Regions from separate parts of the Pseudoalteromonas sp. A41-2 genome, predicted to be linked through region 3. Evidence: predicted binding sites of a transcription regulator. Region 3 holds the regulator's gene; each other region holds the start of a gene.
What was found. Region 3 encodes MetJ, which represses methionine synthesis genes. Its sites were predicted from a motif close to TAGACGTCTAGACGTCTA; they were not measured.

Region 1 (4,502 bases), 1.2 Mb from region 3:
TTTTTGAATGTCTTTATAGCTCATCGTTTCTGAGCCACCTTTCGCAAGCATGGCTGCCGTTAATGCGGCGACGCCTTTTTTACCTGCTGGATCGGCCGCGGCACCGGTATTAAATAACCAGTTAACATCAACCAATGGTGAACTGTTGGTTTTATCGAGCACTTTAAAATGACGCTCTGTTGGCGCTTGTTCTGTACTTGCAACGGCTGCGTTTAGGTCAACTTCTTGCTCAAATCCTGCCACGTTATCTAAAGCCGACATCGTCACTGTAGTTCGGCTTGAATCAACAAAGTATTTATTCGCTATCGCTTTAATGTCTTCTGGGGTGATGCTATCGGCAGTCGCATAGAGCTGATTGATTACCTCTGGATCACGCTCAAAATGCATGTAGCTTGCAAGTGTCGAGGCGATTGATTGCGATGAATCAAGCCCATTGATAAAGCTGTATTTTAAATTTGATTTTAAGTCTGCCAGTTTTTGGGCATCAACAAGCTCAGTGCGTGCTTGTACATATGTGCGGTTAATGGCATCACGTGCTTTTGCAAGATCGGCTTCGTTTTCTACTTTTACAAAGACATGCAATAACCCCGGATCTTTTGTATCAGGATTATAAGTGAACATTTGACTTGCGATTTGCATATCAACCACCAATTCTTGATAAAGCGCTGAGTTATTTGAGAAATAAAGCTGTGAGATTAAATCAAGTGCGGCGCGATCTTTTTGCGTTGGATCCCACGCAGTGCCTTTATACGATACAAGCAACCAATGGCCTGGTAAACCGTCATTCTGCTCATGTATATATTTTGGCGCTTGTTGCTTTGGCTCTACTGGAATATCTGCTTGGTAATCACCTTTTTTCCAGTTACCCCAATGTTTTTTCACCATTGCCATGGTTTCTTGAGGGTCGACATCACCAACAATGACCAACGATACATATTCTGGTTTATAAAATTTTGCGAAAAACTCTTTCCCGTAAGCCATTTGATCTGGCATGGCTTCAATGTCTTCAAAAAAGCCCATCGTGGTGTGTTTATAAGTATGTTTCTCAAATGCTTCGTTACGCACTGCTGAAAGCAATTTACGAATTGGACTGGCATTATTTTTTAAGTACTCACCTTTCACTGTTAAGGCTTCTGTACGGAACTGTTCTTCGCTGTACGTGAGGTTTTGAAAGATATCAGCTTCAATTTCAAGCACTTTATCAAGGTGCTCTTTTGAGAAGTTTAAATGATAGTTGGTGTAATCATTAGTAGTATACGCGCGGTTATCAACACCCGAGTTTTTTAAAATATCTGAATACACGTCTTGTGGGAATTTTTCTGAGCCTTTAAACATCATGTGCTCAAAAAAGTGAGCAAAGCCCGTTTTGCCTTCTTCTACTTCGTTACGAGAACCTACCGACACGGGAATTTGTAATGAAACAACATCGGGGTAATCCGTTTTTACCACCATGACACGAAGACCATTTTCTAGTTCTTCTAAAACGTAATCTTGGCTAAATACACGGTTATCTTCTTGGCTGACAACCTGTTCTATTTCGACTTCTTTAACCATATTTGATTGTGAATTCGTCGCACACCCGCTAAGAGCAAGCGTTACAGCAACACTGGTCGCTAATAATCTAAATGTCATAATGATCCTTTAATTTTACTTGTTAGTTATTTTTCTCATAATCAGTTGTGTTTGATTATGCATGAAAGTACTGGAAAATATGAGGGTCAAGGGCACAATTAATGTAAACAGGTGTGTCAATTTAAGATAACACCTCACCACCAACTTGAATTAAATTCATGCTCATTGAAAAACTTTCAACAGAAAAATCTATCTAGACGTCTAAATGGCTGCTATATTATTTCCCATAGACGCAGGCACGAGCTGGAATGAGGATTATGGCTTTATCACTACAAGAGAAAATTGAAGACACCAATCAGGGTGTATACCTGATTGGTACCACACCGCCTAAATCAGGCACTGATAAAGCCATGCTTGAAACCATTGCACAAAAATTATTGGGTCGCCTTCATGAAATTGAATACGATGGTGTCATTATCTACGACATTCAAGATGAGAGCAGCCGTACAGAAAAGCCGCGTCCGTTTCCATTTAAAGAAACCGTAGACCCACGTGAGTACAGCCATTTGTTGCGTAGCCTGTCTCATTTAGATGTTATTACTTACAAAAGTGTTGCTCAGCGCGGTGAAGCTGAATTTACCGATTGGCTACACGAAACACGTAATGAGTTTGATTTAAAAAATCTAGTCTTGGTAGGCAGCCCATCTTCGCATGGTGATATCAAACTAAGTTTACCGGATGCTTACAACACCCTTGCTAAGCAAGACAATGATGTGTTTCTTGGCGGTGTGACTATTGCTGAACGCCATGCAAGCAAACGTAACGAGCATGACCGTCTATTAGAAAAAACAGAGCAAGGTTGTAAGTTTTTTATTTCACAAGCCGTCTACAACGCACAAGCAACCATTGATTTAATCACTAGCTATGCACGTAGCTGCAAAGCGTTAGGCATCGCACCTAAGCGTATAATTTTAACGTTTACACCCTGTGGTGGTGAGAAAACGTTAGATTTTATGGAGTGGCTGGGTATCTCTGTACCGGAGGCAACAAAATGGCGCATGCTTGATTCTGCAAATCCATTGAGTGAGTCAGTACGCATTTGCCGTGAAAATCTTGACCTCATATTACAAAGCTGCGCACATTTAGCGGTGCCACTTGGTTTAAATATTGAGAGCTTAACAAACCGTAAAGAAGAAATTGATGCGTCAATTAATCTTTACCGCTTACTTAAAGCAACCATGGAATTAAACCTAGCCGAAAAACAAATCGCTTAAATAATGTGCGTGTTTATACCAATACGTTTAATTAACAGCGATTTTAAAACAAGAAAACGTGGTCGCTAGCAAAGAAAATGCGGGTAAGCATAACAGTTCATTAAACGCTTTTGTTCACCAAGCTAATGTACATACGACTTTATGCTATTAGCGTGTTGATTAGTGCTAATTTAGGCTCCCTTAAATTAGCACTGATACAGCTTAATCTATCGGCGCCTAGGATTTTTTTGCCCTAATATACGTTTTTTGTCACGAGAGCGTCGTGCCTTATTCGTGTTTTTTCGGACTTGTTTTGGCTCTTTTGTTAAATCAGGCTCGTACCCTGGCAGCCATTGTGGTGTTAAGCGTGTATCTAATAAAACATCAATTTCATCCAGTAACCATTGCTCATCAATACTCACCAATGACATGGCCAACCCAGTTTCACCCGCTCGTCCTGTCCGCCCTATACGGTGAACATAGTCCTCTGCAACATAGGGTAGTTCGTAGTTAATTACATACTTTAATGAGGCGATATCAAGGCCACGCGCCGCAACATCTGTAGCGACAAGTACTCGAGTGACACCCGTCTTAAAATTTTGCAGCGCTTTGTCTCGCGCCCCTTGGCTTTTATCGCCGTGAATAGACTCCGTTTTTAAGCCGTCCTTACACATTTCTTTTGCCAGACTATCGGCCGTTTGTTTAGTGCGGGTGAATATAAGTACTTGTTGCCAATTTTTCATGCCGATCATATGTGAAACGAGTTCGCGTTTACGATCCTCATCAACCGCATACACAATCTGTTCAACTTCAACAGCAGCCGAATTGCGTTTATCAACCTCAACTAACTTAGGATCATTCAACAACTGTTTACTTAGCTCAAAAATGCTGTCATCAAATGTGGCTGAAAAGAGTAAGGTTTGGCGCTGTTTTGGAACATGACGAAGAATACGCTTTATTTCATCAATGAACCCCATATCAAGCATGCGATCTGCTTCATCAAAAACAAGGGCACTAATGGCAGATAATTTAATGCTCCCTTTAATCACATGATCAAGTAATCGTCCCGGTGTAGCCACCACAACTTGCGCACCTTTAATGGCTTTAATTTGTGGGCCAATACTGGCGCCGCCATAAGCAAGCGCGGCTTTAATAGGTGTATTAGCTGCATAACGCTCAACACTGGCAAATACTTGCTGTGCAAGCTCTCGCGTTGGTGTCAGGATTAAAACTTTTACAGCCTCGGGCAGCGGCTCTTCACGCAATAAGTTATCAAGCAGTGGTAATACAAAGGCAGCTGTTTTACCCGTGCCTGTTTGTGCACTTCCCATAACATCAACCCCGGCTAAAATAAGCGGGATAGTTTGGCTTTGAATAGCCGTTGGGGTGTGATAATTCTCTGCTTGCAATGCTGAAAGGAGTTCAGGCGCAAGGTTTAACTCTGAAAAGCTGGTTACTGACATGATAGGGTGCACAATTACTGTAAAACGTCTATTGTACGCGCAACACTAAAAACAAAAAAGGCGCTAAAGCGCCTTTTCTTACAAGCGTTGCCGTTATGCAGGTTTAAGTGTTTCTTTGCGTTGATTATAAAACGCAATCAAATCATCCACGGTTGCTTGGCAGTATTCACGAATACCTGACACCACCATGTGCTTTTCGCCTGACCCGACTTTT
Region 2 (4,502 bases), 1.1 Mb from region 3:
TCATAATTGCCGACATACCAAACTCACGGACACCGTAGTAGATGTAGTTACCGCTTGCGTCGTCTGCTGTTACGCCTTTTGAACCATCCCAAATTGTTAAATTTGAACCAGCAAGGTCAGCTGAGCCGCCCATAAACTCTGGTAATAATGGACCAAATGCATTCAGTGCATTTTGTGAAGCTTTACGTGTTGCAGGGTTTGCAGGGTTTGCTTGCAGCTCTTCGATGTACGCTTGTGACTTTTCAGCCCAATCTGCTGGCAATTCGCCATTTGTACGACGCTTAAATTCTGCTGCTAGCTCTGGGTGTGCATTTGCGTATGCCGCAAACTTTTCGTCCCAGTTTGATTCTAGCTGTTGGCCCTTTTCTTTTGCGTCCCATTCGCTGTAGATATCAGCGGGGATTTCAAATGCTTCGCCTGTCCAGCCTAAGAATTCACGTGCCGCTTTGATCTCATCATGACCAAGTGGAGCACCATGACAGTCATGACTACCCGACTTATTAGGTGAACCGTAACCAATCACTGTTTTACAACAAATTAATGATGGCTTGTCGGTAATACTACGTGCTTCTTCTATTGCTGCGCGGATGGCCTCTGGGTTATGGCCATCAACATCACTCACCACGTGCCAGCCATATGCTTTAAAACGTGCAGGTGTGTCGTCGCTGAACCAACCTTCTACTTCACCGTCGATAGAGATGCCATTGTCATCCCAAAACGCAACAAGTTTACCCAGGCCTAATGTGCCCGCTAATGAACAGGCTTCGTGAGAGATACCTTCCATTAAACAGCCATCACCCATAAACGCGTAGGTAAAGTGATCAACGATGTCGTGGCCTTCACGGTTAAATTGAGCAGCAAGCGCTTTTTCAGCAATTGCCATACCTACCGCATTTGTGATCCCTTGGCCTAATGGGCCCGTAGTGGTCTCAATACCTGGTGCATAGCCATACTCTGGATGCCCTGGTGTTTTTGAATGCATTTGACGGAAGTTTTTAATTTCTTCAAGTGGTAAGTCGTAACCACTTAAATGTAGTAGAGAATAAATCAGCATCGAACCGTGGCCATTTGAAAGAATAAAGCGATCACGGTCTGCCCACTCTGGGTTCGTCGGGTTGTGCTTTAGATAATCGCGCCATAGTACTTCTGCGATATCTGCCATGCCCATAGGGGCTCCAGGGTGGCCAGAGTTGGCCTGTTGTACTGCGTCCATTGATAAGACGCGAATAGCATTTGCAAGTTCTTTGCGAGATGGCATGAATTCTCCTACCTTTAATGTATTTGCGCTGGTTGTTTGTTAAGCCCCATTCTTACTTATTGTATGGGTGCAGTGCAATTAAAAATCCGTATTAAATGGGTCTATTACCACTGTTTATTAAGAACGAAATGTTATTAGTAATTTAAAATAGACGTCTAGGCGTAAAATAACTATGCAAACATAATTGTTTTAGATAAAATACGCCCCTTAATTTTTTAGCGCTATTACCGACGTTAGTGAAGCGCAATATTTGTGAGCAGAAATACAATGGCAAAACATTTATTTACTTCTGAATCTGTATCTGAAGGTCATCCGGATAAAATCGCGGACCAAATCTCTGACGCGGTTCTAGATGCTATCTTAGAGCAAGATTCTCATGCCCGTGTTGCATGTGAGACTTACGTTAAAACTGGTATGGTTATGGTGGGTGGTGAAATCACTACTAGCGCGTGGGTTGATATCGAAGAAATTACACGTAAAACTGTACGTGAAATCGGTTACACGCATTCAGACATGGGTTTTGATGCTGACTCGTGCGCAATCCTAAACACTATCGGTAAACAATCTCCAGACATCAACCAAGGTGTTGACCGTGCACGTCCAGAAGACCAAGGCGCGGGTGACCAAGGTTTAATGTTTGGTTATGCATGTAACGAAACTGACGTTTTAATGCCTGCACCAATCACGTATTCACACCGTTTAGTTCAGCGTCAAGCGCAAGTTCGTAAAAGCGGTGAGCTTAACTGGTTACGCCCAGATGCAAAATCACAAGTAACATTTGCATATGAAAATGGTAAGCCGGTAGGTATTGATGCTGTTGTTCTTTCAACGCAACACTGTGATTCAATCTCACAAAACGACCTAGTAGAAGCGGTAATGGAAACCATCATTAAGCCGGTTCTTCCAGCAGAGCTTATCTCTAGCGCAACGAAATTCTTCATCAACCCAACTGGCCGTTTCGTTATCGGTGGCCCAATGGGTGACTGTGGTCTGACTGGTCGTAAAATCATCGTTGATACATACGGTGGTATGGCGCGTCACGGTGGTGGTGCTTTCTCAGGTAAAGATCCATCAAAAGTTGACCGTAGCGCTGCATACGCGGCACGTTACGTTGCTAAAAACATGGTTGCTGCGGGTCTTGCTGACAAGTGTGAACTTCAAGTTTCTTACGCTATCGGTGTTGCAGAGCCAACATCTATCAGCATCGAGACATTTGGTACAGGTAAATTAGAAGAAGCACGTCTAATCGAATTAGTGCGTGAGCACTTCGACCTACGCCCTTACGGCTTAATCCAAATGCTTGATCTTGAGCGTCCTATCTATCAACCGACTGCCGCTTATGGTCACTTCGGTCGTGAAGAGTTCCCTTGGGAGCGTACAGACAAAGCAGACGCACTTCGCGCAGCTGCTGGCCTGTAATAGGGTATACAGACTGAAAAAGCGCCATTTTGGCGCTTTTTTTGTGTTTAATTTTTTACTCTAAATTTTTATACCATTGCGCTTAATTAAGGGATCTACTTTAAGGCAATAAAACCGCGTTGATAACAAGGCAAAAATTTAGTTATTTAGTTGTTCTCTGCAATTGCTCCTGCATTGCTCTACCTCCTGCATCCATGCAGTCGTAAATCAGATATTATTAACGCAGATAGCGACTGGTTTCATCACTCAAAATGATTAAGTATTATTGCGATTGGTATTAATTACAGTAACGTCATTATCTTTTCATACATCGCCACCAGCCAAACCAGCGCTAAAATAACCAATGACAAGGTCACCGCTGCCGAGGCCATATCCTTTGCGCGCCCAGACAGTACATGATATTCAATCCCCACTCTGTCAGTCAGCGCTTCGATGGCCGAATTGAGTAGTTCAACAATCAACAGTAATAAATACGGAATAAACAACACGAGCCAATGAGTCAGTGACTGCGCCAGAAAAACCGATAACGGTAATAAACACACCCCTAAATAAATTTCTGAGCGAAAAGCTGACTCTTCTTTAAATGCGGCCTTAAAACCTTTAATTGAGCACCTTGTGGCTTTTAAAATACGTCCAATACCAATGCCGTTGGGTTTATTGACCAAGGGGATTTTGGGTTCTTTCATGCTGTTCCTAGTACGAATAAACTTCGCAGATAATATTCATAAATACCTAAAATGTCATCTTCGCTTTACTAAGATAAGCACTTTCCTGGCACACTTGGGGGATTTGTCCGTGAAAACGCATTCTTTTTTAGCTGTTCACGCAATGCTTGTAATGACTTAAACACACTTTTTAAAGATACTTTATTACTTAACCAATGCGGAATAGCACCGCTTGGGTCTGCATACGCTTGGTGAGTAATCAATAAGTTATTTTGCTGTTGCTCTAAGCGCCAATAAGCGGCGAGCTCTTTAATACGCACCACCCCTTTTACCAAAGGTTTAACGTAGGGCTGGCTGGTAATTTTAAGCTCGGTTTTATTATCGCTTAAGGTGTGATAGCAAGAGTAGCTCACTAAATCACGATCAGAAACCGGCCAAGGCGAGTTAAAGCGCGTATAAACGAGCGTCTCTGCGGGGCTAAGCCGCTCTATTAAGGTTACACTTTGAACATTTTCGAGCCAATTTGGCGCGTTGTCGGTATCGCTAAGTAAGGCCATAAAGTCATCTGCCTTGGTATCTTCAACAACCACAGATGCATTAATTTCGATAATGCCACTGTCATGTTTTTGATACGTGACCTTTATACCTTCTTGCTGCTTGTAAGTATGCCATTCTATTGGGGTCGCGACAGTTGAACAACTAAACCACGCTAACCCAATGAATAGCCAACGATTCACAAATTTATAACCAGTAGGGATCAGTATTGAATGAGGCATGACGACTTTGTTCCATGGCGCTCACTAAAAATTCTGACTTTTGCTCAAGCCACGTTTGAATCTTTGCTAATTCCTGATCGTCTTGTCCTGCACACAACTGCTTTAAATACTCAAGAGTACTGAGCTCGTAAATACCATGCGAAATATCTAACCAAGGAATACGAAACTCGCTTCTGTCGTCTTTATTGAATAATGCCCCCAAACAGTTACCACTTAACAGAGAGTTTTCTAGACGAGTACGCAACGATAAATAGTCTTTATCACTCAGTGCTTGTTGTTCAGGAATAAGCTCATGCATATCGTGCCAATCTTTTGCAAATAAACGCTTGGCTATATCTGCTACTGGTTTTTCTGCAGCTTGGAACTCTGCCTGCCCCCACGACT
Region 3 (4,502 bases):
TTGGCCATCATTTAATGTAAATAACTGCCGTGCATCCACATCCTGTGCTGCCACACCCAGCTGATTTAGATAGCCCGCTAATAAACGCGCAGACCATACTTCTCCATGTGCTAGCAACACGGCTTCTTGTAGTTGCTGTTTAGCAATAAGTATATTTAATAGCGCCAGCTCATCTTTTAATTGTGCCAATGCCTGCTGCTTGTTTTTTGCTACTAACAGCTGCTCTATTAAGGCGCGCTGATTATTATCAATCAGCAATAAAATATCACTAACCGCTTGGTTATCTTGCTGTTGATAACTTTGCCAAAGTTTTACCAAGGTGTCGGTTGTTTTGCCCGATGCAGACACCACCACACAATCACCTTGCTGCGTATTTGCTAAAACAATATTTGCCACAGCATGATAACGCTCTGCAGAGCTTAAGCTTGAGCCACCAAATTTATGAACAATATTTACCATTTTTCTACCACAATGCCGTATGTGCTGGCGTTAACTTAAAAGTGCTGCTTTGTTGCGTATTGGCTTGCGTGTGCGTTTGCTTCGCGTTGCTCTGAGTGGCTTGCTGCCCCTGACCTGGTTTAACTAAATTGAAAACACGGTCTAAATCGGCAATTAAATCTTTTACATCCTCAATGCCAACAGAGATACGAATTAACGTATCACCCACCCCTGCTTCTAAGCGAGCTTTTGCCTCCATTCCAGCATGAGTCATGGTCGCAGGGTGACAAATTAAACTCTCAACGCCCCCCAATGATTCGGCTAAGCTAAACTCTTTAAGGCCTGTTAGAAAAGCCGCAGCATCATTAATGTCGCCTTTAATATCAAAACTCACCATGCCACCAAAACCGCGTTGCTGTGCTTTAGCGAGCGCATGCTGAGGATGAGAAGCGAGACCGGGATAATATACTTGGCTCACAAACGGTGAATCTTCTAAATATTCTGCAATTGCAAACGCATTCTCTTGGTGCTGTTTTAAACGCACATTTAAAGTGCGTAAACCACGCAGAGTAAGATAACTATCAAACGGTGCACCCGTAATACCAATATTATTTGCCCACCAAGCCAGTTCATCACCCAACTCTTGCGTTGCTGCAATAACAGCACCGCCAACCACATCAGAGTGACCGTTAATGTATTTAGTCGTTGAATGCACGACTATATCAACACCAAACTCAATCGGGTTTTGCAAGGCCGGCGATAAAAACGTGTTATCAGCCGCAACAAGTGCACCGGATTGTTTAGCAATGGCGGTAATCGCTTTAATATCTGTTAGGCGTAAAATGGGGTTACTGGGTGTTTCAATCCAGATCAGTTTAGGTTTTATCGCTAAGATTTCTTGGTGATTTTCAGCTTTTGTTAAATCAAGCACTTTTAGTTTCAGTAAACCGCGCTTCTCTAATGAGGTAAATAAACGATAGCTACCGCCGTAACAGTCATGTGGAATAACCAAGGTATCATCGCTATTCAAAAGCTGTGTCGTTAAGTGAACAGCCGCCATGCCTGTCGCAGTAATAATGCCTTTAGCTCCGCCCTCTAGTTCAGCGAGTGTTTCGGCTAAAATATCACGGTTAGGGTTACCACTGCGGCCATAGTCATATTGGCGCTTAGTATCAAAATCAGCGAACGAATAAGTGGTTGATAAGTAAATTGGTGGAACGACTGCACCGTGGTGTTTATCGGCTTCAATGCCATGACGAACAGCAATCGTCGCTTTATTTTTTTCACTCATTTCATCACCTACTTAGAATTGGATGTTTAGACGTCTAAAAGGTTAGATGATCAAATATGAGAAGTCAAAGCATTTATCGCCATTACATAGAAGTTTATACATTTACACGACTAGATGGCTAAATAACTAGTATTTGACTATCTTTTTTAAAGCGATAGAATTTCCGCATCTTGCGCTGTGGATAAGGCGTAAACAACTGACAACCGAGGCAACGAAACAACTTATGGCTAAATGGAACGGTGAATACATTCACCCATATGCAGAACACGGTAAAAAATCAGAGCAAGTAAAAAAAATTACCGTATCAATTCCGCTGAACGTATTAAAAGTATTAACTGATGAGCGCACGCGTCGTCAGATTAATAATCTTCGTCATGCCACTAACAGTGAGCTACTGTGCGAAGCCTTTTTACACGCTTTTACAGGTCAACCATTACCGAATGATGACGACCTTCGTAAAGATAACCCTGAAAAAGTACCTGAAGAAGTAAAAAGAATTATGCAAGAAATGGGGTTAGATATCCCCGTACTTGATTCAGAGTAAATATTTCGGCCACCGGATCGTAGCCGATTTCTCAGACATAAAAAAACTCAGCCTTGGCTGAGTTTTTTATTTGCAGTTAGTTATACCTACCCGCTTAATCAAACGAATAGGTACCTAATTATTTAACGCATGTAGTTTTCTGGCATGTCAATTTGCGCCACACCAGACTCAACGGCTGCTTCTGCAACAGCACGTGCAATACGTGGTAATAAGCGTGGGTCCATTGGTTTTGGAATAATGTACTCAGCACCAAACTCAAGTGAATCAACACCCGACGCCTTAAGCACTTCGTTAGGCACAGGCTCTTTCGCAATACTACGAATAGCATGCACCGCTGCAATTTTCATTTCATCATTGATTGATGTCGCACGCACATCAAGCGCACCGCGGAAAATGAATGGGAAACACAATACATTATTAACCTGATTAGGGTAATCAGAACGCCCTGTTGCCATAATTAAATCATTACGTGCACCGTGTGCAACAGCTGGCGCGATTTCTGGATCAGGGTTTGAACATGCAAAAACCACCGGCTTATCTGCCATCAGTTTTAAATCTTCAGCGGTTAATAAGTTAGGGCCAGATACACCAACAAATACATCAGCATCGGCTATCACATCTTGCAAAGTGCGCTTATCGGTATTGTTAGCAAATAGCAATTTATACTCGTTTAAGTCATCTCGACGTGTATGGATCACGCCTTTGCGGTCAAGCATATAAATGTGCTCACGCAATGCACCACATTTAATAAGTAGTTCCATACATGCAACCGCTGCTGCACCGGCACCTAAACACACGATAATCGCGTCTTCGATATCTTTACCCTGTACTTCAAGCGCATTTAGCATGCCTGCTGCTGTTACGATTGCAGTACCATGTTGGTCATCGTGGAAAACAGGGATGCTACAACGCTCAATAAGCGCTTTTTCAATTTCGAAACACTCTGGCGCTTTAATATCTTCTAGGTTGATACCACCAAACGTATCGGCAATATTTGCAACAGTATTAATGAAGTCTTCTGTCGTGCGGTGTTTTACTTCGATATCTATCGAGTCTAAACCTGCAAAGCGTTTAAATAAAAGTGCTTTACCTTCCATCACAGGTTTTGATGCAAGCGGACCTAAATTGCCTAAGCCTAAAATTGCGGTACCGTTTGAAATAACCGCAACCATATTACCTTTGCCGGTGTATTTATAGGCATTTGCTGGATCGGCTGCTATCTCACGGACGGGCTCTGCGACACCTGGACTATATGCTAGAGCGAGATCATTAACCGTTTCTGCTGGTTTAGTTAGTTCTACACTAATTTTACCTGGAACGGGGTGAGCGTGGTAATGTAATGCTTGTTCACGAAAATCTGACATAACGCGATAGTATCCTGCAATAAGTTAAAAAGTGAGAGGGCTTGCATCTGTACGATACCTGTAATATATAAAAATTCCAAGTATTATCAGGTCTATCCTGTTATATGCTATATCGCTTAATTTTAAAGGATTTCCCAACAATTTCTGCACATAGTTTTAATTCACAACAGATAAAAATTCATCTATTTGTGGCCATTTAAGCACCTGTTTTTGTATTTTATAGGCACGAACACAGCAAATAACCGAAACTTAGCAAAATGAGCAACTTTAACGAACTTAACAGCATTTATAGGTGAAGTTCATATAAATTGTTACTTTTTACAACTTTTGGAATCATTTATATCATTCAAAATATAGCGAAGGGATCACTATTTGTCTGCATTATTAGCGATATATTGGGCATAACAAGCAGAAATAGTTATGCACATAAAGCGTGTAGGCATGGGATATAAAAAAGAATGGTTCTGAATTTCAGGCATAAAAAAAGCACCCAAAGGGTACTTCTTTCAACTAAACAGCAGATATTACTTCTTGCTGCTAAGTGCACCGAAGCGCTTGTTGAAACGATCAACACGGCCGCCAGTGTCTAAAATCTTTTGCTTACCAGTGTAAAACGGGTGACACTCAGAACATACGTCTAAGTGGATGTCTTTACATAAAGTAGAGCTAGTTTCGAATTTGTTACCACATGAACAAGTTGCAGTGATAGCTTCGTACTTAGGGTGAATACCTTCTTTCATAGGAACCTCTAGTTAAGGCCGCATCGCTCTCCAAACCCGAAGTCTGGCACCATACGTCGTTAATACAATTAATAGGTCGCGTATTTTATAGCTCAAGCAGCCTCTCGACAAGCTTTAAATTCATC

Region 1: IT970_RS03750 (methylenetetrahydrofolate reductase) is a predicted target of MetJ. The motif match lies at 1,827-1,844, and genes of this name have one in related genera.
Region 2: metK (methionine adenosyltransferase) is a predicted target of MetJ. The motif match lies at 1,407-1,424, and genes of this name have one in related genera.

Annotation. Positions count from the first base shown of each region.
Region 1 covers NZ_CP065231.1:795,356-799,857, reverse strand. Annotated here, with positions in the region: gene IT970_RS03755 (M16 family metallopeptidase) at 1-1,632, opposite strand, end outside; gene IT970_RS03750 (methylenetetrahydrofolate reductase) at 1,890-2,846, shown strand; gene IT970_RS03745 (DEAD/DEAH box helicase) at 3,053-4,288, opposite strand; gene IT970_RS03740 (DUF3581 domain-containing protein) at 4,382-4,502, opposite strand, start outside.
Region 2 covers NZ_CP065231.1:669,393-673,894, reverse strand. Annotated here, with positions in the region: gene tkt (transketolase) at 1-1,258, opposite strand, end outside; gene metK (methionine adenosyltransferase) at 1,526-2,677, shown strand; gene IT970_RS03215 (diacylglycerol kinase) at 2,959-3,363, opposite strand; gene IT970_RS03210 (START domain-containing protein) at 3,432-4,079, opposite strand; gene IT970_RS03205 (CYTH and CHAD domain-containing protein) at 4,084-4,502, opposite strand, start outside.
Region 3 covers NZ_CP065231.1:3,110,733-3,115,234, forward strand. Annotated here, with positions in the region: gene metL (bifunctional aspartate kinase/homoserine dehydrogenase II) at 1-459, opposite strand, end outside; gene metB (cystathionine gamma-synthase) at 464-1,729, opposite strand; gene metJ (met regulon transcriptional regulator MetJ) at 1,953-2,273, shown strand; gene IT970_RS14050 (malic enzyme-like NAD(P)-binding protein) at 2,396-3,637, opposite strand; gene rpmE (50S ribosomal protein L31) at 4,162-4,377, opposite strand.